Regions from separate parts of the Ruminococcus sp. AM26-12LB genome, predicted to be linked through region 3. Evidence: predicted binding sites of a transcription regulator. Region 3 holds the regulator's gene; each other region holds the start of a gene.
The links. Region 3 encodes HrcA, which represses chaperone genes, less so after heat shock. Its sites were predicted from a motif close to TGTTAGCACTCNNNNNNNNNGAGTGCTAACA; they were not measured.
Positions count from the first base shown of each region.

Region 1: DW694_RS00535 (Hsp20/alpha crystallin family protein) is a predicted target of HrcA. The motif match lies at 2,233-2,263, and genes of this name have one in related genera.
Region 2: groES (co-chaperone GroES) is a predicted target of HrcA. The motif match lies at 2,540-2,570, and genes of this name have one in related genera.

Region 1 covers NZ_QUJX01000001.1:117,935-128,427, forward strand. Annotated here, with positions in the region: gene DW694_RS16790 (hypothetical protein) at 1-520, shown strand, start outside; gene DW694_RS00530 (hypothetical protein) at 590-1,234, opposite strand; gene DW694_RS00535 (Hsp20/alpha crystallin family protein) at 1,603-2,055, opposite strand; gene DW694_RS00540 (glycoside hydrolase family 36 protein) at 2,572-4,203, shown strand; gene DW694_RS00545 (AraC family transcriptional regulator) at 4,219-5,064, opposite strand; gene DW694_RS00550 (aldo/keto reductase) at 5,404-6,528, shown strand; gene DW694_RS00555 (PTS sugar transporter subunit IIC) at 6,578-7,669, shown strand; gene DW694_RS00560 (J domain-containing protein) at 7,761-8,852, opposite strand; gene DW694_RS00565 (SH3 domain protein) at 9,218-10,171, shown strand; gene DW694_RS00570 (LysR family transcriptional regulator) at 10,249-10,493, shown strand, end outside.
Region 2 covers NZ_QUJX01000015.1:49,942-60,434, reverse strand. Annotated here, with positions in the region: gene DW694_RS12230 (DNA translocase FtsK) at 1-2,002, shown strand, start outside; gene rlmH (23S rRNA (pseudouridine(1915)-N(3))-methyltransferase RlmH) at 1,999-2,478, shown strand; gene groES (co-chaperone GroES) at 2,594-2,881, shown strand; gene DW694_RS17490 (MATE family efflux transporter) at 2,881-3,120, shown strand; gene DW694_RS17485 (MATE family efflux transporter) at 3,141-3,371, shown strand; gene DW694_RS17480 (hypothetical protein) at 3,401-3,634, shown strand; gene DW694_RS12210 (ABC transporter substrate-binding protein) at 3,857-5,428, shown strand; gene DW694_RS12205 (ABC transporter permease) at 5,528-6,478, shown strand; gene DW694_RS12200 (ABC transporter permease) at 6,492-7,325, shown strand; gene DW694_RS12195 (ABC transporter ATP-binding protein) at 7,341-8,300, shown strand; gene DW694_RS12190 (ABC transporter ATP-binding protein) at 8,297-9,274, shown strand; gene DW694_RS12185 (L-serine ammonia-lyase, iron-sulfur-dependent, subunit alpha) at 9,304-10,493, shown strand, end outside.
Region 3 covers NZ_QUJX01000004.1:41,496-51,988, reverse strand. Annotated here, with positions in the region: gene DW694_RS03555 (extracellular solute-binding protein) at 1-649, shown strand, start outside; gene DW694_RS03550 (sugar ABC transporter permease) at 728-1,606, shown strand; gene DW694_RS03545 (carbohydrate ABC transporter permease) at 1,618-2,472, shown strand; gene DW694_RS03540 (glycoside hydrolase family 172 protein) at 2,514-3,623, shown strand; gene DW694_RS03535 (extracellular solute-binding protein) at 3,639-4,892, shown strand; gene hrcA (heat-inducible transcriptional repressor HrcA) at 5,068-6,111, shown strand; gene grpE (nucleotide exchange factor GrpE) at 6,130-6,765, shown strand; gene dnaK (molecular chaperone DnaK) at 6,819-8,711, shown strand; gene dnaJ (molecular chaperone DnaJ) at 8,733-9,923, shown strand; gene prmA (50S ribosomal protein L11 methyltransferase) at 10,082-10,493, shown strand, end outside.

The DNA of each region.
Region 1 (10,493 bases), on a different contig from region 3:
GCTTCCTTTTTATATCATGCGATATGAAAAAAGAGGGCATGAGATGAGTGAGAATCCACAACTTTTTCAGGAATTACTGAATGAATATGAAGTGATCCGGAGTAAACTGGAGGTAGAGATCACTGAATCTGGAAGGTCTGAACTGTTCAGTGATCTGATTGGACTGATAACTCGGATATCTGATCATATTTTCAGAAATGAGGAGAAAGTCCGGAAAGGAATAGGTGAGATTATGGGTGGACATGTTCTGGAACTGGAATCTGAGAAAAGGGCAAGACTGATGGCGGAAGCTAAGGAACAGGCTGAAGCACTGGGGCGAGAACAGGGAATGGCTCAGGGAATGGCTCAGGGAATGGCCCAGGGAATGGCTCAGGGAATAGCTCAGGGAATGGCCCAGGGGGAAGAACGACTTAGTGTTCTGATCAACAGGCTTATACTTGATGAGCGTGGTAATGAGATTCAGAAGGTTGTTACAGATAAAGAAATGCGTGAAGCTATGTACAGAGAATATCAATTATAATAAGAAAAGATAAAGAGAATCCCCCACTGGTTTTGCTATCCATGGGGGATTCGTTGATTGATCTGAATCTTATAATACAGAATATCCGTAACTGCTGACAATAGCATCGATCTTCTGGCGGTTTTTGCACAGTGGGCAGTTGTCAGAGCGGTAGGAGTGATAGTCCGGGATGTCTCTGGCCTGAAAGATAGAGTGGACAGGGAGTGTGGCTACACTGTCTACACTGCTGTAGATGGCTGCCACGCCGCGGATCTTACCGCCATAGTACAGAACGCTTTCGATAGCTCGGTTCAATGTGGATCCGGTGGTGATGGAACCATTTAGGACGAGGATGTTTTTTCCATTGATCATTGGTTCATAGTTGTCGCGGAAGATCATCTGCCCGGTGCTGTTGAACTCAGGGGTGATGACGTAGATGGTCTGGTGTGCGTTCATGGAAAGGACGCCGGCTTTGGTCAGTTCTTCGGCGAGATAAGCACCGATCACTTCAAGTCCGTCCATGCAGACGATGGTGTCTACCGGAATGGATGCTTCGTAATTTGCTGCGAGAGCGGATGCAATACGCTGTGCTTCAGCGCATCTGGATTTCATAGTAGTGAGATCCAGGTAGTGTGTGATATGGGACTGGGATGTTACGAAGTGTCCCGGAATCATTTTAAGCTGTATGCGGTTGTCAGTGCGTGCATAAATTTTTATGATGTTGTCCTGATCCATAATAAAAACCTCCTGTCGTGATCGTGTTTTACGTGGTTGTTCAGGAGAATTATCCTGAAGGATTACGAAACAGATTTATTTAACCGAATGCGGATTGCAAATATCCGATTAGCTGTGCATATTATACCATTAATTTCAAAAAAATGAAATAATATAATGCAAAATATATAAAAAATATTCAAAAAATCAAGCGTATTTGTTAAAAAATATCCAATATCATGAAAACTTTGACAATAGGATCATTACTATAGAGTGAAAGTACTTGTGAGTACGTAGTAAATTGGAAAGAGAGTGTCATATGTATTATTGCGTATAAAAAAGAGGAGGAGAATCCCTAAGGATCCTCCCCCTGTGAGAGTGAGTCAATATCAGCCTTCAATAGATACATATTTATCAGCTTCAATCTCTTCAGCTGCTTTTTTCGGAATAGAAAGTCTCAGAACACCGTTCTCAAATTTTGCATGGACATCTTCGTTTTTTACACCATTACCAACATAGAAGCTTCTGCTTGTGCTGCCGGCATAACGTTCACGGCGGATATAATTGCCTTTCTTGTCTTCCTCGTCTTTGTCAAGACCCTTGGCAGCGGAGATGGTAAGATAACCATCCTTCAGCTGTACCTGTACTTCATCTTTCTTAAATCCTGGAAGATCTACATCCAGCTCATAGCCTTTATCTGTTTCACGTACATCAGTTTTCATGATATTTTTTGCATGTTTGCCATAAAGAGGGTTCTTTCCGCTAAAGAAATTATCTCTGAATCCAAAATCATCCATCCACTCATCAAATAAGTTTTCTCCAAATACACTCGGGAACATCATAAGTCATTTCTCCTTTCAAATTGAAAAGCCGTTCCGGTGGATCAAGAAATCCAACTGTTGCCGGTATATAGTTACCACTTCGGGTTATTCCGCAGTGGTGATCGTTTGGTTTTATTCTGAACATCTGGAAGTTCTTTTTTATCTTCTCCTTTGTTCTATATGTAATATAACACATGTTGTTAGCAAAGTCAATAGGTGAGTGCTAAAAAATTGTGAAGAATTTGTGTTCCGTAAAATGAAAAAACTAATTTCCACCTTTAGCCCTTTATGCTCTCATATTAAAAAGCGAATCGGACAAGGACTGAAAATCTTATGCAGATTGAACATTCTGCAATGTTATAATAACTTTAAAGCATAGAAAAAACCAAAAAAATCAATATAATAAGGCATATAGACAAAATGTATTAAAAAAATTTTTCGTACATTCTTCTGAGTTGAACAGACGATAGAAAGACAGTATTCATGAGTATGCAGGTAAAGCAAAATGTAAATGAAAAAGTACAGGAGGAGAGAATAATGCAGAAAAAATATGCAGATTTTAAGCTTGGGGTACCGGATTATGTAACAGTGGAAACAGAAGCGGAGAGACTTGTGTGCCAGGGAGGGCAGACGACAGTAGCTGCCGGTGCAACTACTGTGGAATTTCAGGACGCAGGTGAACATGAGGATATATTTGTCACATCCGAGGATGCAGTGAGATGTGTGAAGCTGAGATGGAACTATAAGATCCCGAAATCAGCCAGATTTCTGGGAGATGCCTGGGAACGTACCTATGGTGATGCGGAATGGCATGGAATGAGCGGAAACCGTTATCTGCCATGGTATTTTCTGGCGAAGCTTTCTGAGAAGGTTCTCTGCTTTGGCGTAAAGGTCCGTCCTTCTGCTATGTGCTGTTGGCAGGTGGATACCAAAGGAATTACTTTGTTTCTGGATGTTCGCTGCGGAAATACAGGAGTACAGCTGAAAGGAAGAAAGCTGTGTGCCGCACAGATCGTCTGCATGGAAGCAGAAGGAGCAGATACTTTTGAAACTGCACAGAAATTCTGTGAAAAAATGTGTGCAGATCCGATCTTCCCAGAGTTTCCGGTATATGGAAGCAATAACTGGTACTATGCTTACGGTGACAGCTCCGAAGAGGAGATCTTAAGTGATACCGATTATATCCTGAAACTGACCGAAGGTGTAAAAAATCCTCCGTTCATGGTCATTGATGACTGTTGGCAGGAACATCACCGCTTGGATGAATACAACGGTGGACCATGGACAAAAGGCAATGACAGATTTCCGGATATGAAAGGTCTTGCAGACAAGCTGGAGAAAAAAGGTGTCCGCCCGGGTATCTGGGTCCGTCTGCTTCTTAATGAAGATGAGAATATCCCGAATGAGTGGAGAATTTCCTATAATGACTGTCTCGATCCGTCCCACCCGGATGCACTGGAATATATCCGTAAAGATATCGAGAGGATCTGTGATTGGGGATACACGCTGATCAAGCATGATTTTTCTACCTTTGATCTCTTTGGGAAATGGGGATTTGAGGCGAATTTAAGAGACAATTCCATGGAGAAATGGCATTTTTATGATCAGACCAAAACCAGCGCAGAAATCGTAAAAATGCTTTATCAGGAGATTTATGATGCTTCCCGGAGCAACAACGCAGTGATCATCGGCTGCAATACCATCGGACATCTCGGCGCAGGCCTGATGCATCTGAACCGGACCGGTGACGATACCAGCGGACGTATCTGGGAGCGTACCAGACGAATGGGCGTAAATACGCTGGCATTCCGTCTTCCGCAGCACAATACGTTTTACCATATTGATGCAGACTGTGTCGGTATTTTCGGAATGATCCCATGGGAGAAAAATCGTCAGTGGGCAGACGTTCTTGCAAAGAGCGGTACACCACTGTTTGTATCCGCAAAACCTGGAGTTTTGAATCCGGAGGAATTTGAGGAGCTGCATCAGATCATGCTGCGTGCATCAGAACAGAAAGAGCATTTTGTTCCGATGGACTGGGAAGAAATCGACTGCCCGGAGGTATGGGGAGAAAACGGCGAAACTATCACTTATGACTGGTTTGACAACGAAGGTCCGACCATGGATGCTGCGGTGGAATACTATAATGCCAAGGTAGTTGTTCCGTAAATCAGGAAAAGTGGTTCAGCAATCCAGAAGATCCTCGGCATGATGATATTTTTCCCGGTATTCCCGTGGCGTCATGCCGGTTTCTTTTTTGAAGGCACGGGAAAAGGCAAATGGATTTTGATATCCGCAGGAGAACGCCACGCTGGAGACAGGGATATCCGTGACGGTCAGAAGCTCCCGGGCGTTGATGATCTTGGCTGAAGTCAGGAATGCTTGGGGTGTGGTTCCAAGATGTTTTTTAAAAAGTCCATAAAGGTGGCTGCGGCTGATATGGAGATAGTCAGCAACATCTGTCACAGTGATATTCTGCAGCGGACTTTTTTTGATGTAATCAACAGCCTGTGTGATGTAAAAATTATCGTTGGATTCCATGGTGGTGTAGGAAGCATGAAATTCTTCCTCCAGCAGGGCAATGATCCGGTAAAGACCACTCTGGATATAGGCCTCACCGGAAGGCGTCAGTTGTGGATGAGCCATCATTTCAAGAATAGTTTCCTGATAGGGAAGAACCGAATTCAGCTGCTGGACCGGAGTTTCTTCAGTAAGATGGCAGTGTTCGCAAAGCGTTGGAGCGTTTTCCCCGTTGAAGCAGATCCAGATGTAAGTCCAGGGATCAGAGGGTTCCGTTTTGTAGAGAGAGCTGGTCATAGGAGGAATGAAAAAGCACTGTCCGGCTTTCAGGGTATACTTCCGGTTATTCATATAGAAATAGCCCTGCCCGCTCAGCACAAAGTGAATGGTGTAATACCGCCGTATACCTGGACCATAGGACTGCTCCGGTGTACATTTTTCCCAGCCGCAGGAAATAAGATGAAGTTCTTTTGATGAAGTCTGGCGGTTCATGACCTGTTTGTTTTTCATGAGAGTTTTCTGCCTTTCGATATATGGTTACTATAAGTAATATCAGTTTAAAATATTTAATCTGAGGTGTAAAGAACAAAGATGAACTGATAGGACAAAAGACAGTTGCCGTGCAATAAATGTGCGGCAGCTGTTTTTTATATCTTGGCATTGTCTTGACACTTGTAAAAGAAAAAGGTTTACCACCAGGAAAAATATCGTTATAATAGGAGAAACGCAGTTTCTCTGCGGCAAAAATATAACGGTCCGGGAGATATCTGTGTCAGAAATATTGCTTATCCGGTGATATATCAGATGATATGAGGAATTTTCCGGTATGTAATAAGAAGGGAGAAAGATATGGCATATTTAGGTGAAGAGATCAAAAAACTTGGTTTTGGCCTTATGAGACTTCCGCAGAAATCAGAAGGTGTGATCGATGTGGAGCAGACCAAAGTCATGGTGGACAAATTTATGGAAGCCGGATTTACATATTTTGATACAGCATGGGCTTATGCAGGAAGCGAAGATGCTATCCGCGAAGCGCTGGTAGAGCGTTATCCGAGAGAAAAATATCAGTTAGCCACCAAGATGGCAGCCTGGATCAACTGCAAGACAAGAGATGAAGCTCTTGCACAGTTTAAAACATCTCTGGAGAGAACAAAGGCAGGATATTTCGACTTTTATCTTCTCCACAATCTTGGAGAGCACAGAACAAAATATTTTGATGAGTACGGTTTATGGGACTGGATCCGTGAACAGAAGGAAGCCGGTCTGATCAGACATGCAGGATTTTCGTTCCACTCCACACCGGAGGAGCTGGATGCACTTCTCACTTCACATCCGGAAATGGAATTTGTACAGCTGCAGATCAATTACGCAGACTGGGAAAATCCGGCGATCCAGTCAAGAGCCTGCTACGAGGTAGCCAGAAAACATGGAAAACCCGTCATTATCATGGAACCTGTAAAAGGCGGCATGCTTGCAACTCCGCCGGAAGCAGTGGAAAAGCTTTTGAAGGAAGCAGAGCCGGAAGCATCCACAGCATCCTGGGCGATCCGTTTTGCGGCAAATCTGGAAGGCGTGATCACCGTACTTTCCGGAATGAGCAATGTTGCACAGATGGAGGATAACCTTTCCTTTATGAAGGATTTCAATGGCCTTACTGACAGTGAGAAGGAGACTCTTGATAAGGCAAGAGAGGCTATGAGCAAAATTCCTCTGATCCCATGTACAACCTGTAACTACTGTGCAAAGGTCTGTCCGATGGAAATCGGAATTTCCGGTTCTTTTACAGCAATGAATTATCTGACATTGTACGGGAATAAAGCCGCCGCAGCGCATCAGGAAGACTGGCTGGTAGTCAGTCATGGAAGAAAGCGTGCAGATGAATGTGTAAAATGCGGACAGTGTGAGGAAGTATGTCCGCAGCATATTTCCATCCGCGCGGAACTTGAGAAAGTAAGAGAGGCTTTTTGCAAATAAAGGAACTGATCCGGCAGGAAGCGGATCAGGGTAAGGAGAGAGTTTAAAAATGGAAAAATTCAAAGCATTTCTGAAACGGAAGGATATTGAGATCTCTCTGAAGAGATATGGTATCGATGCACTGGGAGCTATGGCACAGGGACTTTTCTGTTCCCTGCTGATCGGTACGATCATCAACACCATTGGCACACAGTTTCACATTCCGTTTCTGACTATGGCAGTTGCCACAGTCAATGATACCCAGTACACAGTAGGTTCTCTGGCATCTGCCATGAGCGGCCCTGCCATGGCAGTAGCCATCGGTTACGCCTTGCATTGCCCGCCGCTGGTATTGTTTTCGTTGATCACTGTTGGATTTGCCTCCAACGCACTTGGCGGAGCAGGCGGTCCTCTGGCTGTACTGTTTGTTGCCATTGTTGCAGCTGAGATCGGTAAGGCAGTTTCAAAGGAAACAAAGATCGATATCCTTGTAACGCCTCTTGTAACCATCGGTGTGGGCGTAGGCCTTTCCGCATGGTGGGCACCGGCCCTTGGAAAAGCTGCTATGAAGGTAGGAAGCGTGATCATGTGGGCAACAGATCTTCAGCCATTCTTTATGGGAATCCTGGTTTCTGTATTTGTTGGAATCGCACTGACGCTGCCGATCTCTTCTGCTGCGATCTGCGCGGCTCTGGGACTTACCGGACTGGCAGGCGGCGCTGCAGTAGCGGGCTGCTGTGCGCAGATGGTAGGTTTTGCGGTCATGTCCTTCAGGGAAAACAAATGGGGTGGCCTTGTCTCTCAGGGAATTGGAACTTCCATGCTTCAGATGGGTAATATTGTCAGAAATCCAAGGATCTGGATTGCTCCGATCGTAACATCTGCTATCACAGGACCTATTGCAACCTGCTTGTTCAGGCTTCAGATGAACGGTACTGCTGTATCCTCAGGAATGGGTACCTGTGGCTTTGTAGGTCAGATCGGTGTGTATACAGGATGGATGAATGATATTGCAGAAGGAACCAAGACAGCTGTTACAGCTATGGACTGGGCGGGACTTTTTCTGATATCTTTTATTCTCCCGGCAGTTCTCTGCCCGTTGATCAATATGTTTGTACGTAAGCTCGGATGGGTGAAAGATGGAGATATGACGTTGTCATAAGCTATATCAGATCTTACTTTAAAATCAAAAAAGAGTATCACAGGAACTCATTGATAGTGATGAGCTTTGTGATACTCTTTTATTTTAACTTTTATGCTACATGTGATCCGGTGGCATTACTCCGTTCCAGTCCACAGGCCTTTGCATATTCATGGAGTTTCTCTTTTGCGGAATAATTCAGATTCTGAGGAACTTGGATCTGAATGGTTACATACTGATCACCGCGGACGGAAGGGTTCTTCATGGAAACAATGCCTTTTCCTCTCAGGCGGATCTTGGAACCGGACTGCATACCTTCCCTGATCTTACAGATAACATTTCCGTAAAGGGTAGGAACGGTGGCTTCACCGCCGAAAACAGCGGTTGTGTAAGGAATAGAAATGGTGGTATAAACATCCGATCCTTTTCGTTCATAGCCAGGACGTGTTCCTACGGTAACCTTCAGAAGAAGGTCACCAGGCTCGCCGCCGCCGGTTCCGGGCATGCCTTTTCCTTTCAGACGGATACTCTTGCCGGTATCAATACCTGCCGGAATATGAATCTGAAGTGTCTGCGGTGCACCGGAGCTTCCGTCCGGACCGGACAGAGAAATTCTTTTATCAGCACCAAAAGCTGCCTCATCAAAGGTAACGTTGATGCTGGCCTTCACATCAGAGCCTTTTTGCGGAAAATCCTGCTGATGGAATCCGCCGAAGCCGTTGCCACTGTGAAAGCCACTTCCGCCAAATCCACTGTGAAAGCCGCCACCGTTACCGGTGAAATGCTCATATGTGCCATTGCTGCCGAAACCGCGGCTTTCGCCGTGACTGCCGTGGAACATATTTCCGAAGATATCACCAAAAATATCGTCCATATTTTCACCGTTAAAATGAAATTCCTGATAGCTGCCATTGCCGCCACCCTGGAATCCGCCGAATCCACCGGCACCTGCGCCGGCTCCAGGATCAGCTCCTGCTTCAAATGCGGCATGACCAAACTGATCATACATTTTTTTCTTCTTTGGATCACTTAAGACATCGTAGGCTTCGTTTACTTCTTTAAATTTATCTGCGGCATCTGCATTACCGGCGTTTGTATCCGGATGATATTTTTTGGCCAGTTTACGATAGGCTTTTTTTATTGTTTTTTCATCTGCGTTCCGGTCAATGCCCAGAACATCGTAATAATCTCTTTTTACTGCCATGGTATTCACCTTCCCTTATATTATAGTCTGCAGCGTCCCGGATGATCGATCTGTCCTCTCAGAGGACAGATCTCCCGGACTGTCATATATTGAACGTATGCGTATAAAATTCCCCGGGAAAAATCCCGGGGGCATTACTTTTATATTGTTCTATATGTAATATAACACTACTAATTAAAAGTGTCAATACCTGCATTGTGGAAAAGAACATTTTGGACTGCAATGAGAGATATGATTCTTACAGCTATCAGCTAAAAATATGATATAATACTACCATAAATTCCGGTGCGGTCTGCTCAGTAAATAAAAAACAGAGAGAGCCGCAGATCAGAGAAAGATCCAAAAAAGAAAAGGAGGCGTATAATATGAGAAAAAGAACTCTTCTGTCCCATATAAAGGCAGTAAAAAGGCTGGTACTTCTGACACTTATACTGGCAGCAGCTTTTCCGGCGACGATCCGGGAGACAAAGGCAGCAGCAGGAACCACTTTTAAAGTCAAAGTCACAGATGGATACCTGGCTCTCCGGAGTGAGAAGGCTTTTGACAAAGGCAATGAGATCGGACAGCTGAATACAGGAGATCTTGTGGAAGTTACAAATCGGAAGGACGCTACCTACTGGTATGCATACGTGCCAAGACTGGATAAATCCGGATATCTGGACAAAAACTATATCCAGATAGCAGAGAACGCCACAGCTTCCAACGATTCCTGGACAGTAAAGGTAAAAAAAGGCTATCTGGCTCTTCGAAGTACCGCAGCTTACAATGACAGTAACGAGATCGGACGCCTGAATACCGGAGATGTCGTTCTTGTAAAGGACAGCAGTGATTCTACTTACTGGTACGTATATGCTCCGGGGCTTGATAAATCCGGATATGTGGATAACCGTTATATTTACAACAGTGGTCTGTGGACAGTTAAAGTAGAAACTGGTTATCTTGCCCTTCGCAACAAGGCAGCCTATAATGAAAGCAATGAGATCGGACAGCTGAATACCGGTGACACGGTTCAGGTGAAGGACACCAGCAACGATCAGTACTGGTATGTATATGTTCCGCAGTTGGATAAGACCGGTTATGTTGACAGGAACTATCTTACCGGAGGCTCAGGTACGACAACTCCATCCATGACTGTTAAAGTGGAAAGCGGATATCTGGCTCTGCGCAGTACAAAGGCGTATGACAAGGACAATGAGATCGCCCAGCTGAATAACGGAGATACGGTAGAAGTCATTGAGAAGAAAGACAGTACTTACTGGTATGTATATGTTCCGAAGCTTGGAAAAGAAGGATATGTAGATAAGAACTATCTTAAATAAAAAGATAAAGGATGCTTGTTGCCGGATCTGCCTGAAGAGGAACAGAAAGCCGGAACAAGAAACGGGGAGGCAGAAAGATGACTCTGGCACAGCTCAGATATACCATAGCAATTGCAAAAGCCGGATCTATGAACGAGGCAGCAAAAAGCCTTTATATTTCTCAGCCCAGTCTTTCCACGGCAATCCGGGAGCTGGAAGCAGAAACCGGTGTTGAGATCTTCCGAAGAACGAACCGGGGAATCGCCGTAACGCCTGCAGGCGAAGAATTTCTGGGGTATGCAAGGCAGGTGGTGGAACAGTACGAACTGATGGAAGCCAAATA
Region 2 (10,493 bases), on a different contig from region 3:
ACAAAAGAAAAAAACAAGAAGATCGCAGAAAGAAAGACAGGCTGCGGTGAAGGCGAACCGGGAAGGAGAATTTAATCTTCCTTCTTTCCTTGATGAACAAAAGGCTGTACTTCCGGCAGATACAGATCTGACAGAAGAGGATCCAGGGCTTGATGAGAAACCGGAGGAGCATGCTCAGCCGCTGGAATTCCAGATCCACCGTTCACAGTCCCAGCCGGCCCGGGAAGAGTCGGAGGAGCCGGATTTCGAAAGAGAAATGCAGGAAGCCGAAGAGGAGGATGCTTATGCCGGCTATGAGGATGTAGATATTCCCGAGATGCAGCAGATCCTGCCGGCAAAGACAGCTGCAGCAGCAAAAGCTTCCCGGGAAACAGGAAAGGCAGCCGTTCCCGCTGAGATAAAGGAGGATCCTCAGCCGGAAGCTGAACAGAAGGCATCCCATCAGCCCTCCAGAAACCCGAAGTCATCTCAGACAGAGATCGAGCATGGGATCAGAAATATCCAGCATGAGATCAGCCAGGGGGAAGCTCCGGAGAAGAAACCATATCAGTATCCGCCGCTGAAGCTTCTGAAGCGCGGAGATGGCAGATCTCAGGGAGATTCCGATGCACATCTGCGCAAAACAGCGCAGAAGCTTCAGGAAACCCTGCATAATTTCGGCGTCAATGTAACCGTTACCAATGTGAGCTGCGGACCTACCGTTACCCGCTATGAGCTGCAGCCGGAAATGGGTGTGAAGGTCAGCAAGATCGTTGGTCTTTCCGATGATATCAAGCTGAATCTTGCTACACCGGATATCCGCATCGAAGCACCGATACCGGGAAAGGCAGCCGTGGGGATCGAGGTTCCGAACAAGGAGAATAGCCCGGTCATGCTGAGGGATCTTCTTCAGTCAGAGGAGTTTAAAAATGCGAAATCCAAGCTGTCCTTTGCAGCAGGTAAGGATATTGCCGGAAAACCGGTAGTGGCAGATATTGCCAAGATGCCGCATCTTCTTATCGCCGGAGCAACCGGCTCCGGAAAATCCGTCTGCATCAATACGCTGATCATTAGCATCCTTTATAAGGCTACACCGGATGAGGTGCGTCTGATCATGATCGATCCGAAGGTGGTGGAGCTCAGTGTATATAACGGGATCCCGCACCTGTTCATTCCGGTGGTCACAGATCCGAAGAAAGCGGCCGGTGCGCTGAACTGGGCTGTTTCCGAGATGACCAGCCGTTACAATGCCTTTGCGGAATATGGGGTACGTAATCTTGGAGAATATAACAAAAAGGTTGCCAATATGCGGGTCCCGGAGGGAGAAAAGGCACCTGAGAAGATGCCGCAGATCGTGATCATCGTGGACGAGCTTGCGGATCTTATGATGGTTGCGCCGGGAGAAGTTGAGGATGCGATCTGCCGTCTGGCCCAGCTGGCACGTGCAGCAGGTATCCATCTGATCATTGCTACCCAGAGGCCATCGGTCAATGTCATCACAGGTCTGATCAAGGCCAATATGCCGTCCAGGATCGCATTTTCCGTATCTTCCGGTGTGGATTCCAGGACGATCCTGGATATGAACGGTGCCGAGAAGCTTCTTGGCAAGGGCGATATGCTGTTTTATCCGCAGGGGTATCAGAAGCCGGCCAGACTGCAGGGTGCTTTTGTTTCCGATGAGGAGGTCAGTGCAGTCGTAGAATATGTTTCTGACAAAAATCAGGGTGCTGTTTATGATACCTCCATCGAGAAGCAGGTCAATACAGCCGGTGTCCCGGGAGGAGCCGGCGGCGGTGACAGAGATGTCTATTTTACAGAAGCCGGTAAATTTATCATTGAGAAGGAAAAGGCCTCCATCGGTATGCTCCAGCGTATGTTCAAGATCGGATTTAACCGTGCGGCAAGGATCATGGATCAGCTTTGTGACGCAGGAGTGGTAGGTCCGGAGGAAGGAACCAAGCCAAGGAAGGTTTTGATGTCAGCAGAAGAATTTGAGAATTATCTGGAGGAGAACGGCGGATGAAAATAAGTATCCTGACAGTAGGGAAGATCAAGGAAAAATATCTGCGGGATGCCATTGCGGAGTATTCCAAGCGCCTCGGGCGTTATTGCAAGCTGGAGATCATAGAAGTGTCCGACGAAAAAACACCGGATAATGCCAGCGAAACAGTAGAAGATGCCATTCGGAACAAGGAAGGGGAGCGTCTTCTTAAATATATCCGGGATGATGCGTTTGTGATTACTCTGGAGATCGGAGGCGAACAGCTGACCTCTGAGAACTTCGCACGGAAGATCAACGAGCTGGGAATACGTGGGACCAGCCATATCCAGTTTGTGATCGGCGGCTCTATCGGTCTTGGAAAAGAAGTACTGAAGAGATCAGACTATGCTTTAAGCTTTTCGAAGATGACATTTCCTCATCAGCTGATGCGTGTGATCCTTCTGGAACAGATCTACCGCAGCTATCGTATCATCAGCGGAGAGCCCTATCATAAATAATATCATACTACATATCTGCAAATATCTTGACAATTTTCGGATATGTAGTATGATAAAAAAAGAGTAGCACTCGAAGCTCAAGAGTGCTAATAATCACAGAAAGAAGGAAATGAATATGGCATTAAAACCAGTTGCAGACAGAGTTATCGTAAAATATTTTGAGACAGAAGACAAAACCGCATCCGGCATCGTACTTCCGGACAGCTCCAAGGAGAAAACCCAGCAGGCAGAGGTTATCGCAGTAGGTGGCGGTAAGGTCGTAGACGGTAAAGAAGTACCGGTACAGGTAAAGCCGGGCGACCGTGTGATCTACGGAAAATACACAGGAACCGAGATCAAATATGAGGGTGAGAAATATCTGGTGATCAACGCAGATGATATCATTGCCATCGTAAAAGACTGATGAAGAATTTTTATCGTAATTTTCTGAAATTATGCTCCATGCTGGTGCTGCAGAATGTAGTGACCTTAAGTGTCAATCTTGCTGACAACATTATGCCTGGAGCCTTCAGCGAAACTGCATTATCCGGTGTGACCACCGTAAACCAGGTACAGTTCGTCTTTCAGCAGCTGCTTATGGCGTTGGGAGACGGACTTGTCATATTCGGAAGTCAGTACTGGGGAAAGAGACAGAGCCGGTAAGGAAGATCGGTGCCTGGGCCATGCGCACAGGCTTTTTTATTGCCCTTATGCTGTTTATCCTGGCCAGCCTTTTTCCAACACAGCTGCTGGGGCTTTTTACAACAGACCAGACGATTATCGAAGCCGGTCTTTCCTATCTGGCGATCATCCGGTTTACTTACTTTTTCTTTGCAGTGACGCAGATCCTGCTTGCTACACTGCGCTGTGTGGAAATTGCAGGGGTTGCCTTCGGGCTTTCGGTAATGACTTAAGTGTAGTAATGGTAGGAATGTCCTATCAGATGCCGACAAATGGTGGTATCATCCGGGGAAGCGGAAGCATCGCTTATTCCATGAAGGTGGACCTGATCAGTACCTGGGGGATCGTGATCCCTCTGTCCATGTTTATGGCATTTGTGGTCAATGCATCCCCGGCAATGGTGGTATGCTGCCTGAATGCAGATCAGATCTTTAAATGCGTGCCTGCATTTTTGAAGTGCAATTACGGACACTGGATCAAAAATATGACGAATTAAGGAAATATATATAGATCAGAGGCAAGATACAGAAAATTTATCTTGACGCCTGTGTGATCTGTATGTAGAATAAATACAAGCTTTAACGAAATGCAGTAAAAAAATCTCTGAAGAGCCAGGGACAGCTTGACAAAGGTAATATGGTATAGTATTATCTTGCCCATATCATATTAAACTGGTGGGAAAAGAGGTATACTCACTGAAACACAGGAGGAACAGGAAATGAGAAAAAAAGTACTGGCAGCGCTTCTGGCAGCTGCAGTGGCAGGAACAACTGTTATGTCAGGAATGACTGTTTTTGCAGCAGAAACAGAAGGAACCAAGGCGGAAGGCGGAAATATTACCATTGCAGAAACAGCAGATCCGCAGAACATCAATCCGCTTTATGTTGTGGATCAGACAAGCTTCGATATGATGCAGGCACTGTACAGCCCGTTTTTTGAGATCGTGAACGGAGAGATGTATTATGAAAACGGACTTTGCGAAAGTGTAACAGCCAATGATGATGCCAGCGAATTCACACTGAAGCTCAAAGACGGACTGAAATGGCATGACGGTCAGCCGATCACAGCCGATGATGTGGTATTCACCATGCAGGTGCTGGTAGATGAGAAGCAGAATGTTCCGTATTCTTCTTACGGATACGTTAATGACAAGGCAGTAGAGGCAGAGAAGGTTGATGACCTTACAGTCAAGATTTCCCTTGGATCATCTTCCGCAGGATTTCTTGGCGGACTGAGCCAGGTTTACTGTATTCCGAAGCATATTTATGACGGCGTGGAGAATATCGGAGAAAGTGATCTCAACAATGAACCGGTGGGAAGTGGTCCTTTTAAGTTCGAGGAATACAAATCCGGAGAGTATTATAAAGTAACAAAATTCGATGACTATTTTGATGATGTAAATCTGGATTCCATCACCTTCAAGATCGTAAAGGATTCCAGCTCCGCCAATGCGGCACTTGCAAGCGGAGATCTGGATGCACGTCTGATCAGCGCAGATGATTACGATACCGTCAGTGCTTACGATAACGTAAACATCAATACCTATAATTCCGGACGTGTCAACGCCATGTTCATGAATGAGCTGAACGAAGATCTTCAGGATGTAAAGGTACGTCAGGCGATCGCATACGCATTGAATAAAGAGGAGTTCTGTCAGTTTGCTTTCCTTTCCGAGGATTATGCAGAGCCTGCAGATTCTATTTTTACACCGGATACACTCTACTATACAAAACCGGACAATACCTACGACAATGATCCGGCTAAAGCACAGGAGCTCCTTTCCGAAGCAGGAAAGACAAGTCTTTCTCTGAATCTGATGTATATCTCCACAGATAAGACAATGGAGAGTGAGGCTCTGTATGTACAGTCTGCCCTTGCCAATGTAGGAATCACCATCAATCTTCTTCCTACAGATGAGTCTACCTTCAAGAATAAGACAAAGGATACGGAGTGCACAGATTATGATCTGGTACTGAGCTTCTACACTCTGGGAGAAGAGCCGAGCCTTTATGCAGACATGAGTTCTTCCGTCAGCCGTTCCAACTATTCCAGGATCAAGGATACAGATCTGGATGCATTGTGGGAAGAGGGCAACAGCACTGCAGATGAGACAAAACGTGGCGAGATTTATAAGGAGATCCAGAATACGATCAATGATAACATGTATATCTATCCGATCGCTTATTCCAATGGTTTCTATGCGGTAAGTAAAGATTTCGGAGGCTTTGATGAATGTCTGTTAAAAACTATTTATTATGATTATTCCAAGATCTACACATTGGAGAAATAAATAATTTTATAGCGGATGAATACCGGAAACAGAAAGAGGCTGACGCGTTTTTTGCGCCAGCCGATTTCCTGTTTTCGGGGAAAATAAAGGAGGTACATTTTGAAGAAGATCGTAAACCGTCTGATACAGTGTATTCTGACACTGTTTATTGTCTCTGTTCTCTGCTTTGCACTGACAAAAGCAGCGCCCGGAGATCCTGTCCTGACTTATGTGGAACCAAATATGAGTGAAGAATATATCCAGAACCTGAGAGAAAGCCTGGGACTTACAAAGCCTGTCTATGAGCAGTACTTTCTGTGGCTGGGAAGGATCCTTCACGGGAATTTCGGAAATTCCCTGATGAATAACCGACCGGTCCTGACACAGATGCTGGAGAGGCTTCCCGCAACCGTGATCCTAATGGGAACCAGCATGCTGCTTGGTTTTCTCATTGCCATTGTACTGGGCCTGTATTCCGGAAAGAATAAAAATGGTGTTCTGGATAAGATCACCAGCATGTTCTGTTATGTAGGTATCTCCATTCCTACGTTCTGGTTCGGTATCATGCTGATCTATCTCTTCAGTGTGCATCTCCATATCCTGCCAAGTATCGGTATGCATTCAGACGGCAACCGTTCCTTAGGAGATCTGATCCTGCATATGGTCATGCCCTGCGCAGTTCTGACCTTTGCAAATGCGTCACAGTACATCCGGTATTTAAGAAGCAGTACCATTACGGAAATGTCCTCCGATTATGTTATGGTGCAGAAGGCTTATGGAATGAAAGAGTCTGGAATCCTTTTCCGGCATGTACTGAAAAATGCCATGCTTCCTATGATCACAGTTCTCGGAATGAGCCTGCAGTCTCTGGTTTCCGGTGCCATTATCACCGAGCAGGTTTTTGCATGGCCGGGAATCGGTCAGCTGGCAGTGACCGCTGTTATGCAGTATGATTATCCCCTGATCATGGGAATCACCATGTTTACCGCGCTTCTCGTGGTGCTCGGAAATCTTCTGGCAGATATCCTGTATGCTGTCTTTGATCCGAGGATCCGCAAAGCAGGATGTTAGGAGGTAAAGGAACATGAGAGAAAATATCTGGAAAAATATCAAACTTGGTTTTAAGACAAATAAACTTGCAGTGGCAGGTGCAGCAGCGATCATCCTGCTGGCACTGATCTCCATTTTTGCCTTTTTGTATCCGGTAGATCCCAATGCCATCAGCGCCACAGAGCGACTGAATGCTCCATCCATGGCACACCTTTTCGGTACGGATGATATGGGACGGGATTATCTGGCTCGCTGTATTTACGGAGGAAGAGCATCCCTTCTGGTGGGCTTCCTTTCCATGGTGCTTTCGACAGCCCTTGGTGTGATCATCGGTTCCATCAGCGGTTTTGTGGGAGGAACGGTGGATGCGGTGCTGATGCGTCTGGTGGATGCACTGATGAGCCTTCCGACATTCCTGATCATGATCGTTATGAATGCCTTCCTGAAACCGGGACTTCAGAACATTGTCCTGATCATCGGCTTTCTGACCTGGATGAACATTGCCAGGATCGTCCGTGGCGAGACCATTTCCCTGAACGAGAGAGAGTATGTCATCTATGCAAAGATCTCCGGACAGAAGAAATTCTCCACCATTGTACATCATATCCTGCCTAACATCATGCCTACCATTATCGTGGCTGCAACCATGAACATTGCCAATGCCATCCTGATGGAATCTGCACTGAGCTTTTTCGGCCTGGGTATCCAGCCGCCTACGGCTTCCTGGGGAAGTATGCTGAGCAATGCACAGCGCTATATCCAGCAGGCACCGTATCTGGCTATTTTCCCCGGAATCCTGATCCTGATCACGGTCGTCAGCTTCAATTATCTGGGAGAAGTATTAAGAAAAGTATTCGAGCCCAAGTAAGGAGGACATTTACATATGGAAAAATTACTGGAAGTAAAAGATCTGAAGGTGTCTTTCTTTACAGACCTTGGAGAGACACAGGCAGTAAAAGGTGCAGGCTTTGCCATCGGTGAGGGGGATTTTTTCGGGATCGTAGGAGAGTCCGGAAGCGGAAAAAGCGTGACCACCAAATCCATTCTCCGTCTCGGACCATCCAACTGTAAGATCATGGGTGGTGAGATCCTGTTCCGGGGAGAAGATATCCTGAAGAAAAATGAAGCAGAGCTCCGTGAGATTCGCGGTGGTGAGATCGCCATGATCTTTCAGGATTCTCTTTCCGCACTGAATCCGGTTTACACTGTTGGCAATAAGATGGTAGAGCTGATCCGGCGCCATACCAATATGAACAAAAAAGAAGCAAAGGCCCGGGTGCTGGAGCTTCTCACAGCCGTTGGCATCACAGACCCGGAAAAGGCTATGAACAGCTATCCCCACGAGCTTTCCGGCGGTATGCGCCAGCGTGTGATGATCGCCATGGCCATGAGCAGTGACCCGAAGATCCTGATCGCAGATGAGCCCACCACAGCCCTGGACGTTACGATCCAGGCGCAGATCCTTCATCTGCTTCTGGAACTTCAGAAAAAAAACAATATGAGCATCATCCTGATCACCCATGATCTGGGCGTTGTAGCGCAGACCTGTAAACGGGTAGCTGTCATGTGTGGTGGCTACGTGGTGGAAGAAGGAACTGTAGAAGAAATCTTTCTTCATCCGGGACATCCCTATACACAGGCACTGATCGCAAGCATGCCGCGGGTGGGAGGTACCTTTGAACAGTTTCTGGAGAGAGATCTTTCGGACGGAAACGGTGATCTGTGTCCCTTCCTGAATCGTTGTAAATATGCGGACAAAACCTGTGAAGCCTGTCTTCCGAAATATTATGAGGCTTCAGAGGGACACAGGATATTCTGTCACAGAAGGGAGGAGAAGAGATGAGCAAGCCCTTAATTGAAGTAAAAGATCTGAAAGTATATTTTAAACAGAAATCTCCGAAGCTTCTGTCCTTTAAGCCGGGCATACTGAAGGCTGTGGATCAGGTAAGCTTTTCGATTGAAAAGGGGAAAACTTTCGGTCTGGTAGGAGAATCCGGAAGCGGAAAATCTACCATCGGAAAGGCAATCCTACGTTATCATAAACCCACAGGCGGTGAGATTTTTTATGAAGGAACAGAGATCGGAGCCATGGGGGAAAAAGAACTGCTTCCATACCGCAAAAAAATGCAGTCCGTTTTTCAGGATCCCTATTCCTCTCTGGACCCAAGCCATACAGTGCAGGATATCATCTGTGAGCCTATGGCGATCCATAAAATGTACACTCCAAAGGAACGTAAGGAGCGTGCAAAAGAACTGATCCGCGTGGTTGGCCTCAAAGAACAGGATCTTCTGAAGTATCCTCATGAGTTCTCCGGCGGACAGCGTCAGAGGATTTCCATTGCAAGAGCACTTTCCGTACAGCCGGAATTTGTAGTCTGCGATGAGCCCATTTCTGCGCTGGATGTTTCCCTGCAGGCCCAGATCGTCCAGATGCTTCAGGATCTTCAGGAAAAATACGGGCTGACCTATCTGTTCATCAGCCATCAGCTGCAGGTGGTCCAGAAGATCTGTGATGAGATCGGGGTGCTTTATCTTGGAAATCTCATGGAGATCGCAGATGCAGATAAGCTCTATTCCAATCCGCTGCATCCTTATACAAAAATGCTGATCTCCTCGATTCCGATTCCGGACCCGAGAGTCAAAACTCTGGATCAGATCGTTACGGATACCGGAGTACAGTCCAGATCTATCGGGGGCTGTCGCTTCCATAACCGCTGTCCGTGGTGTGAGGAACGCTGCAGACAGGAAACCCCGGCACTTCGTCAGGTGGAGCCGGGACATATGGTAGCATGTCATAAATATCAGGAAAAGAAATAATCATAAAATACGGGAAGGTAAATAAAAAAGTGGACAAAAATATATATAAAAACTATCTGGCGATCCTCCGTGAGGAGATGATCCCGGCTATGGGATGTACAGAACCGATCGCTCTGGCCTATGGTGCGGCAAGAGCAAGAGAGATCCTTGGGAAAGAGCCGGAGCGTATCGTAGCAAAATGTTCCGGAAATATCATCAAAAATGTGCGTTGTGTGATCATTCCCAATTCAGGAGGCTTAAAGGGGATTCCTGCAGGTGTGATCCTTGGGGCGGTGGCAGGAGATGCCTCACTGAATATGGAAGTTCTTTCCAAAGTCGATGAAAAGGGCAGGGCACGCTGCCGGGAACTTCTGGAGGCAGATATCTGTAAGGTGGAGCTTCTGGACACGCCGGTAGTCCTTCACATTATCATCGAAATGTATGCCGGTGAAGATGCCGTCATCCTGGAGATCAAATACGACCATATCAACGTGACTAGGATCAGCAAAAACGGAGAGATCCTCCTTGATGCAGATAAAGCAGTGGAAGAAAAGGAAGAGACGGACCGTGGCCTGTTAAATCTGGAGGATATTCGGGAATTTGCAGACACCGTAGAGCTTTCCGATGTAAAGGAGCTTCTGGATGCGCAGATCAGAAGCAATATGGCCATTGCTCATGAGGGAATGACCGGAAAATACGGCCTGGGTATCGGGCGCGTGATCCGTGAAAATTATTCTCACGATATGCTCACCAGAATGAGAAGTCTTACTGCAGCGGCTTCTGAGGCACGTATGGGTGGCTGTGATATGCCGGTTGTCATCAATTCCGGAAGCGGAAATCAGGGAATTGCATGCTCTGTTCCGCTGATCGTCTATGCAAGAGAGATGGAGCTGCCGGATTACAGCCTCTACAGGGCTCTGGTGTTTTCCAATCTCCTCACAGTTTATCAGAAGCAATATATAGGGAAGCTGTCTGCCTTCTGCGGTGCGGTATCGGCCTCCTGTGCAGCCGGAGCTGCCATTACCTATATGGTAGGCGGAGATATTTCCCTGATCAAAAAAACGATCGAGAATACCCTCGCCAATATTCCGGGAATCATCTGTGATGGGGCCAAGATCTCCTGTGCTGCCAAGATCGCAGCCTGTCTTGACGCAGCCTTTCTGGCGCATCATCTTGCCATGAACGGGCAGTCTTATGCACCTTATACAGGAATTCTCCAGGAAGAAACCGCAGAGACCAT
Region 3 (10,493 bases):
TAACGAGCTTGCACAGTTTGTAAACATGTTCGGCGGCGATTATTTTGACTGGACCAAAGAGGAAAACAAGGAAGCAGTTCAGTTCCTCCACGATCTGGTTGCTGATAAAGAAACATCCATCGAGCAGATCGCTGATAAATATGAGCAGATGAATCCGAAGATCAATGACGGAAAATACGGATGCTGGTTCATGTGGGGCCTTGGAACAGATTATGCAAAGGCAGATATGCTTGGCGCAGATAAGATCCACATGGAAATGGTACCGGATTTCAGCGGCAAGGGAGAGCGTGCGATCTTTACAGATTCCTGGAGCTATGTTCTCAACAAAGCATCCAAGAATAAAGATGCAGCTGTGAAATTCCTCCAGTATATGGCTGATGAAGGCGGAATGGAAGCTTCCTATAAAGCATTTGACAGATATCCTGCAAGAAAGGATGTTGCAGAGAAGGTAGTTCCGGATTCTGACCCGGCAAAAGAAATGTACAGCAGATATGCAAATGAATGCAATGTACAGGGACGTCCGATGGTGGCACAGACAATGGAATTTATCAGCGATATGGGAACAATCTTCCAGTCCTGTATGAAAGACGAGATTACAGTTGATGAGTTCTGCAAGAAGGCTCAGGATGTGGTAGATATGTATAAGTAAAAGATATAAAAAAACAGCAATGTAAAGCAGAGGTAAAAGTCTGCTTTACATTGCTTGATGAACAGGGAGGAAAGTTCCATGACAATAAGCAAAAAAAATATGAAGTGGATACCATGGCTTTTGATCCTGCCGGTTGTACTGATTCGAGGTTTTACAACAGTATATCCCATTCTGATGACTGTGAAAAACAGCTTCTTTAATATCAGTATCCTTGCAGGTATCAATGAATTTATAGGCTTCAAGAATTACCTGAAGGTATTTTCTGATCCTAAAGTGCTCACATCGATCAGCTTTACGGCAATATTTGTGGTTGCTTCCATGATCTTTCATGTGATCCTCGGAGTTATCCTGGCACTGATCCTGAATATGAAATTCAAAGGCCGCCGTTTTCTGAGGACCATCGTGCTGATCCCGTGGGCTATGCCTGCAGTAGTAGCCGGTATGGCTGCAAAATGGGCATTTAACAATGATTATGGTCTGATCAATGATTTTATCCGCTGGTTTGTACCGGGTTACCAGAACAGCTGGCTGATCAATACAGGTACTGCAAGAGCAGCGGTAATTGCAATGGACCTGTGGAAGGACCTTCCGTTCTTTGCAATTCTTGTACTTTCCGGACTTCAGTTTATTTCCGGCGATATCTATGAGGCAGCAAAGGTAGACGGTGCAAACGGGATCCAGAGCTTTTTCCGGATCACACTTCCGCTGATCGCAAAAAATGTCCTGACTTTATGTATTCCGTTCACACTCTGGAGACTGACAACCTTCGATCTGGTTTATTCCATGACATCTGGAGGCCCTGGAGAGGATACTGCGCTGATCGCATACAGAATCACAACAGAAGCATTTACAAATCTAAACGTAGGATATGCTTCGGCGCTGGCTATGCTGCTGTTTGTTGTAATGGCGATCTTCAGCTGGCTGAATATACGTGTTATGAATAAGTTTGACAGTTAGGGGGAATTATCGTGAAGAATACAGGAAAATATAATGTTTATCATGGAGTGGTAGCCGTTGGAAGATGGGTTCTGTTTGCAGTTGTGGCTTTTCTGATCCTGTTCCCGGTTTACTGGATCTTTATTTCTTCGATCACACCGTCAGGAGAACTGTTTAAAACACCGATCGATTATCTTCCGGATCATCCCACACTGGAAAGCTATAAATTTCTGATACAGAATGTAGGACTGCTTTCAAAGATCGGAAATACAGTTCTGATCGTAGGCATTACACTTGTGATCAGTACCGTGCTGTGTGCAATGGCTGCCTATGGCTTCTCAAGATTTAACTCAAAGGGAGTTTCTGTTGCATTTGCGTTTGTTCTGGCTACCATGCTGATCCCTGAGGTTGTCACAGCCCGCCCGCTGTATGAGTTTATGCAGAAGGTAAAGCTGTATGATACATATCCGGGACTTATCCTTCTTTATATCAGTACCGTTATACCGTTTACGGTTCTGATCCTCAGAAACTTTGTCGGTGAGATCCCGATCTCACTGGAGGAGGCAGCTGCTATTGACGGCGCATCTTTTTCACAGAGACTGTTTACGATCGTTCTGCCGCTGATGAAGCCGGCAATTGCTACGGTTTGCATTATCAACTTTATTACCTGTCTGAATAACTTTTTCACACCGTTGTTTTATTCAAATGGTATTCAGGTACTTTCTGTTTCCATCGTACAGCTTCCGTTACGTGACAACATGTATGGAGTTCCGTGGGATCTGGTCAGCGCCATGGGATGGATCATCCTTCTTCCGATCATTATCTTTGTAGCTGTTTTTGAGAAACAGATCATGGATGGTATCATGGCAGGTGGAGTAAAAGCGTAAATATAATATTTTTAATTTCCAAAAGAGAGGAGAAAACAGATATGTATCAGGCATTTACAGGCGGACTGGGAGGGATCGCACTTGCAAAGCATGGAAAAAGCCGTGCGATCAACGCAGAAAATCCTCATGGAGAAAAAGGCAGAGGCGGTATGGCTGCAAGTCATCTGGGACCGTCCAGAAAAGGAAGCCCGTGTCTCAGGGATATTGAGCCGGGAACTGTGGTAACTCTGGCAGAAATGGAAGGACCGGGACAGATCAATCATATCTGGATCACCGTTGATAACAAGACTACAGAGGCAGATTGCTTTGTACTGAGAGATCTTGTAATCCGTATGTACTGGGATGACGAGGAAACTCCTTCCGTGGAAAGTCCTCTGGGTGATTTCTTCTGCTGCGGATTCGGAAGGGAATGTTTTGTAAATTCTGTTCCGGTGGCTGTTGTTCCAAACAGGGGCTTTAACTGCTATTTCCCGATGCCGTTTAAGAAGAAAGCAAAGATCACACTGGAAAACCAGCATGCAAATAAAATCCCGGCTTTCTTTTATCAGGTAGATTACTGTCTCTATGATGAGCTTCCGGACGATATTGCTTATTTCCATGCGCAGTGGAGAAGGGAACGGTTGACAGAAAAAACAAAAGATTATACAATTTTGGATGGAGTAAAAGGAAAAGGCCATTATATAGGAACCTACATGGCACTTACCACACTGGAACGTTACTGGTGGGGCGAGGGAGAAATGAAGTTTTATATTGACGGAGATGAGGAGTATCCGACCATCTGTGGAACAGGAACGGAAGATTACTTTGGTGGTTCCTGGAGCTTTGCCAAACAGGTGGATGGAAAAACCGTGGAACAGAATTATAACACGCCGTATCTGGGATATCCGTATTATTCTGCCCATGACGAGCTGATCCACAATTTTTATCATAATGATGACTGCCCGCCAATGAGAGGCTTTTACAGATGGCATTTACAGGATCCAATCTGCTTTGAAGAGGATCTTCGCGTTACGATTCAGCAGATAGGCGTCGGATACCGTGGCCTGTTTGAACGACAGGATGATGTGGCAAGTGTAGCGTACTGGTATCAGACACTTCCTCATGCACCGTTCCAGCCGTTGATGTCAAAAGAGGATAGATGGCCCAGATAAAAAGGGTGGTAGAGATTGAAAAAACAGGTATTTTGCGGGGTATTTGCCCTGGCTCTGGCAGTGACAGGATGTGGAGTCCAGAAGAAGGAGGCTGCATCTGATATTGTGCCGGAGAACAGACAGGAACTGACGATCCTTCATGTGGATGCAGGCACAGAAGGCTTTGATTCTTTTATCAGCCAGGCGGAAAAAGATCTTGGAATAAAGATCCATATTGAAAAATGTCCGGCCAATGCGGACAATCGCCAGGCCAAAATAGCAACTCTTCTGACATCAGGAGATGATTCTGTTGATCTGATCACAGTAAATGATGAGATGATATCCGAATTTAAACATAAGGGATTTCTTCTTCCGCTGGAAGATACGGTTATGACAGAGGAGACAGCGGCGAATTTTCTGCAGGAATACCTGAAAGAAATATGCATGTCAGACGGACATATTTTTTCGGTACCGTTCAGGATGGATATCATGGCATTCTGGGTGAACCAGGAATTGCTGGATCAGGCTGGTCTGGACAGACTCTCCTGTCTCAGTGATCTTGAGATCCTTCAGAAAAAGCTTCAGAATACGGGAAAATATGCATATGGGGATGCATGGGAGATTTCTTACATATATAATAGTATCAGCGAGTATGTCGATTTTTTCGGAGGAGATTATACAGACTGGACGGATCCGAAAACAAGAGAAGCGGCAGAATATATGAAGCGAATGCTGGATACAGGGATGATATCAGAGGAGAATCTGATCGACCAGCATGACCAGCTGAATGAAAAATTTATAAACGGCCAGTATGGATGTATGTTTATGTATACCGGTGTGTTGAGTACTTTTCAGAATGCAGGCGTGTATGGAAAAGATAAGATCCATATGGCACCATTTCCGGAATTTGACGAGAAGGTGACCAATATCGCAACCTGGCAGTATGTACTGAATAAAAATTCTGATCATAAAGAAGCAGCTCTGAAGTTCCTTCAGTATGTGTCCGGATATGAGGCCAGCAAAAATTACGGACAGCTGACAAAAATGTGTCCGGCAAGACTGGATGTGATCGAGGATAAGAATTTTGATCTGGATGGCATTGAAATGGTCCGGCAATATCTGAAAGATTATAAGCTGAAGGCAAGACCACTGTGTGCCGATTCCATAGAAGCTGTTTCGTCCATGGGAACGGAATTTCAGAAATATGTGCTGGGACAGAAAACAGAAGCGGAATTTTTTGCCGGGGCACAGAACTGCATAGACCAGTATTACAAAAAAGCATCGTACTGATGCTTTTTTTGTTTTGAAAAAATAAGAACTTTTTTTCAAAACATATTGACAAATATTTTACATGGTGATATCTTAAAGACTGTAGATGTTAGCACTCCACTAAAATGAGTGCTAACAGATATAAAAAAAGAATCAACATCCGTCAGGAAGAATAAAAAGGAAAGGAGATGGCTTCATGGAAGAGGTATTGAATGAGCGCAAGCAAAAAATCTTAAAAGCAATCATCAAGACCTATATGGAGACCGGAGAACCGGTTGGTTCCAGGACCATTTCCAAGTATGCGGATCTCAATGTAAGTTCCGCAACGATCCGAAATGAAATGTCAGACCTGACAGATATGGGCTATATCGTCCAGCCTCATACCTCAGCAGGAAGGATTCCTTCAGATAAGGGCTACAGACTTTACGTCAATGAGCTGATGAAGGAGAAGGAAGCGGAGGTCGCAGAGCTGCGAGATCTGATCATTGAGAAGACAGATAAGATGGATAAGGTGCTTAAGAAGGTTGCGAAGGTTCTTGCTTCCAATACCAACTATGCTACCATGGTTTCCGTTCCGCAGTACAGCGGCAACAAGGTCAAGTTCATCCAGCTGTCGAGGATGAGCGAGCTTCAGCTTGTGGCAGTGGTTGTCAGTGACAACAACACAGTCCGGAACCAGATCATCAATCTGGATGAGGAAATGGACGACCAGACGATCCTAAAACTGAATCTTCTTCTTAACACCAATCTCAATGGGATTCCAATCCAGGATATCAACCTTGGGATGATCGCCAGACTGAAGGAACAGGCAGGCAGCCACAGCGGTGTGGTGGCAACGGTTCTGGATGCAGTGGCAGCCACCATTCATGTGGAAGAGGAAGATATGGAGATCTATACTTCAGGTGCAACGAACATCTTCAAGTATCCGGAGCTTGCCGATAAAGAGAAGGCAACGGAGCTGATCTCCGCATTTGAGGAGAAGCATGAACTTGCCGATCTTGTAAAAGAACAGATGTCAGATGGAGAGAATACAGGAATCCAGGTTTACATCGGTGATGAGATGCCGATCCAGACCATGAAGGACTGCAGCATTGTAACTGCCAGATATGAACTGGGAGACGGAATGTACGGAACCATCGGGATCATCGGTCCCAAACGAATGGATTATGAGAATGTAGTGGACAGTCTGAAGGAACTGAAGAATCATCTGGATGACGTTTTGAAAAAGAAGAAAACTTAGAAAGGCGGTAGAAAAAAAGTGTCGGAGGAAACAAAGAAAACATCCGAAGAGCAGGAAGCGGAGAAGGAAATCCCCGTAACTGACGGAGATCAGGAAGAAGAAAACCTGACACCGGAGGGAGAAGATCTGCCGGAGGAAGAAAACAATACTCCAGGCGAAGAAGCTGCCTCAGAGGATAAAAAAGAAGAAAAATCAAAAACTTCCTTCTTCGGAAAGAAGAAAAAAGATAAATCTGAGCAGAAGGTGGAGGAACTTACCGATCGCCTGAAGCGTACCATGGCTGAATTTGATAATTTCCGTAAAAGAACGGAAAAAGAAAAATCCAGCATGTACATCATCGGAGCAAAAGAGATCGTTGAAAAGATCCTGCCGGTTGTGGATAACTTCGAAAGAGGTCTTGCACAGGCACAGGAAGGCGATGCTTTTGCAGATGGAATGAAAATGATCTACAAGCAGCTTACCACAACACTGGATGAGCTTGGTGTGAAGCCGATCGAAGCAGTGGGAAAGGAATTCAACCCGGATTTCCATAATGCAGTGATGCATGTGGAGGATGAAGAGGTTGGAGAGAACATCGTGGTGGAAGAATTCCAGAAGGGTTACACCTACAAGGATTTCGTAGTACGCCACAGTATGGTAAAGGTTGCGAACTAACTGACAACAAACTTTATTTTAACAGATACAGACTAAAACAGGAGGAAAAAATCATGGGAAAGATTATTGGTATTGACTTAGGTACAACAAACAGCTGTGTAGCCGTAATGGAAGGTGGACAGCCGACAGTTATCGCAAATACAGAAGGCGCAAGAACAACACCATCCGTTGTAGCATTCACAAAAACAGGAGAGCGTCTGGTAGGTGAGCCTGCAAAACGTCAGGCAGTTACAAATGCAGACAGAACGATCTCCTCTATCAAAAGAGAGATGGGTACCGATTACCGTGTAACCATCGATGACAAGAAATATTCTCCACAGGAGATCTCCGCAATGATCCTTCAGAAACTGAAAAAGGATGCAGAGGCATATCTTGGTGAGAAAGTAACAGAGGCAGTTATCACAGTTCCGGCTTACTTCAACGATGCTCAGCGTCAGGCTACCAAAGATGCAGGTAAGATCGCAGGTCTTGATGTAAAACGTATCATCAACGAGCCTACAGCAGCAGCTCTTGCATATGGTCTTGACAATGAGAAAGAGCAGAAGATCATGGTATACGACCTTGGCGGTGGTACATTTGATGTATCTGTGATCGAGATCGGTGATGGCGTTATCGAGGTTCTTTCCACAGCTGGTAATAACCGTCTTGGTGGAGATGACTTTGATAAGAAAGTTACAGATTACATGCTTTCCGAGTTCAAGAGAACAGAGGGCGTAGATCTTAGCAACGATAAGATGGCTCTTCAGAGACTGAAAGAGGCAGCTGAGAAAGCTAAGAAAGAGCTTTCTTCCGCAACAACAACAAACATCAACCTTCCGTTCATCACAGCTACAGCTGAGGGACCGAAGCATTTCGATATGAACCTTACAAGAGCTAAATTTGATGAGCTGACACATGACCTTGTAGAGATGACTGCTGAGCCGGTTCGTCGTGCACTGTCTGATGCAGGTATCACAGCTTCCGAGCTTGGCCAGGTACTTCTGGTTGGTGGTTCTTCCCGTATCCCGGCTGTACAGGATAAGGTAAGACAGTTAACTGGCAAAGAGCCAAGCAAGAACCTGAACCCGGATGAGTGTGTTGCACTTGGTGCTTCCGTACAGGGTGGTAAACTTGCAGGTGATGCAGGTGCCGGTGATATCCTTCTTCTGGATGTTACTCCGCTGTCTCTGTCCATTGAGACAATGGGTGGTATCGCAACTCGTCTGATCGAGAGAAATACTACAATTCCTACAAAGAAGAGCCAGATCTTCTCCACAGCAGCAGACAACCAGACAGCTGTAGATATCAACGTTGTACAGGGTGAGCGTCAGTTCGCAAAGGATAACAAATCCCTCGGCCAGTTCCGTCTGGATGGAATCCCGCCAGCACGTCGTGGTGTTCCGCAGATCGAGGTAACATTTGACATCGATGCCAACGGTATCGTTAATGTATCTGCTAAGGATCTTGGAACAGGTAAGGAGCAGCACATCACGATCACAGCTGGTTCTAACATGTCCGATTCCGATATCGACAAAGCTGTCAAAGAAGCAGCTGAGTTCGAGGCTCAGGATAAGAAACGTAAAGAGGCTATCGACACAAGAAACAATGCAGACTCCATGGTATTCCAGGTTGAGAATGCACTGAAAGAAGCTGGCGACAAGCTTGACGCAAACGATAAAGCAAGTGTTGAGGCTGACCTCAATGCACTGAAGGATCTTCTTGCACAGACAGCAAATGCACAGGAGCTTACTGATTCTCAGGTTGCAGACATCAAAGCTGCACAGGAGAAGATGATGGAGAGCGCTCAGAAGCTGTTCTCCAAGATGTATGAGCAGACTCAGGGAGCTCAGGGTCAGGCTGGTCCTGGACCGGATATGGGCAACATGGGCGGAAACTCTGGTGCTCAGGGCGGAAATGAAGCAGGATACGGCGATGATGTTGTAGATGCTGATTACAAGGAAGTCTAAGACAAGTAGGAAATAATTACAATGGCTGATAAAAGAGATTATTATGAAGTCTTAGGTGTGGATAAAAACGCCGATGACGCAACATTAAAAAAAGCATATCGTAAGCTGGCCAAGAAATATCACCCGGATGTAAATCCGGGTGATAAAGAGGCTGAAGCGAAATTCAAAGAGGCGACAGAGGCTTACTCCGTTTTAAGTGATGCCGACAAGAGAAGACAGTATGATCAGTTTGGTCATGCGGCATTTGAAAACGGCGGTGGAGGCGGAGCCGGCGGCTTTGGCGGATTTGACTTCAACGGCGCAGATATGGGAGACATCTTCGGAGATATCTTCGGAGACCTGTTCGGCGGCGGAGGCAGAGCCAGACGGGCCAACAACGGACCGATGAAGGGCGCCAACCTTCGTGCACGTGTGAACATTACTTTTGAGGAAGCGGTTTTCGGATGCGAGAAAGAGCTGGAGATCGTTCTTAAAGATGAGTGTACCACATGTCACGGAACCGGAGCGAAACCTGGAACATCACCGGTCACATGTCCGAAATGTAAAGGCCAGGGTCAGATCGTTTACACTCAGCAGTCCATGTTTGGTATGGTACGTAATGTTCAGACCTGTCCGGACTGTAATGGAACCGGTAAGGTGATCAAGGATAAATGCAGTGCCTGCCGTGGAACCGGATATACCTCTTCCAGAAAGAAGATCCAGGTATCTGTACCGGCCGGTATCGACAATGGTCAGTGCATCCGTATCCGTGAAAAAGGTGAGCCGGGAACCAACGGCGGTCCGAGAGGAGATCTGCTGGTTGAGGTAAATGTAGCCCGTCATCCGATCTTCCAGAGACAGGATATGAATATCTTTTCAACAGCTCCGATCACATTTGCACAGGCTGCACTCGGCGGTGAGATGCGTATTAATACCGTTGACGGTGAGGTTTCCTATGAGGTGAAACCGGGAACACAGACAGATACAAGAATCCGCCTGAAGGGCAAAGGTGTTCCGTCATTACGTAACAAGAATGTTCGTGGTGACCACTATGTAACCCTGGTAGTCCAGACTCCGACAAATCTCAATGAGGAAGCAAAGAAAGCTCTGGAAGCTTTTGATGCGGCATGTGGAAACCGTCCGTCAGAGGACAGCACATCCGAGACTTCCGAAAAAAACGAAAAGAAGAAAAAAGGTTTCCGTGAGAAAGTTAAGGAAATGTTTGAGGAATAAATAAAGTGAAAACAGGAAAGAGGCACAAAATGCCTCTTTCTTTTTTTTCTGTATTCGTGTATATTAAAAGAAGTGCCCGTTTTCGGGACAATAGAAAACAGGCGACAGACTGGAATGAAAATCCGTAAATGTGTATACAGCATAAGGAGATATAAAAGATGAAATGGAACCGTTTTACACTTAAGACAAAAACAGAGGCAGAGGATATTGTGATCTGTACACTTGCCGAGGTGGGAATTGAAGGTGTGGAGATCCAGGACAAGCAGCCGCTGACCGATGAGGATAAGGCACAGATGTTTGTGGATATTATGCCGGAAGGACCAGCAGATGACGGGATCGCATATCTGAACTTCTATCTGGAAGAGGATGCGGATACCGAGGCAATCCTGAAAGATGTGAAGGCTGCACTGGAGGATCTGAGAAGCTTTGTGGATATCGGAGAGGCAACCATCACAGAATCCCAGACAGAGGACAAGGACTGGATCAATAACTGGAAACAGTACTTCCATCAGTTCTATGTAGACGACATTCTGATCGTACCGTCCTGGGAAGAAGTGAAGGCAGAAGATA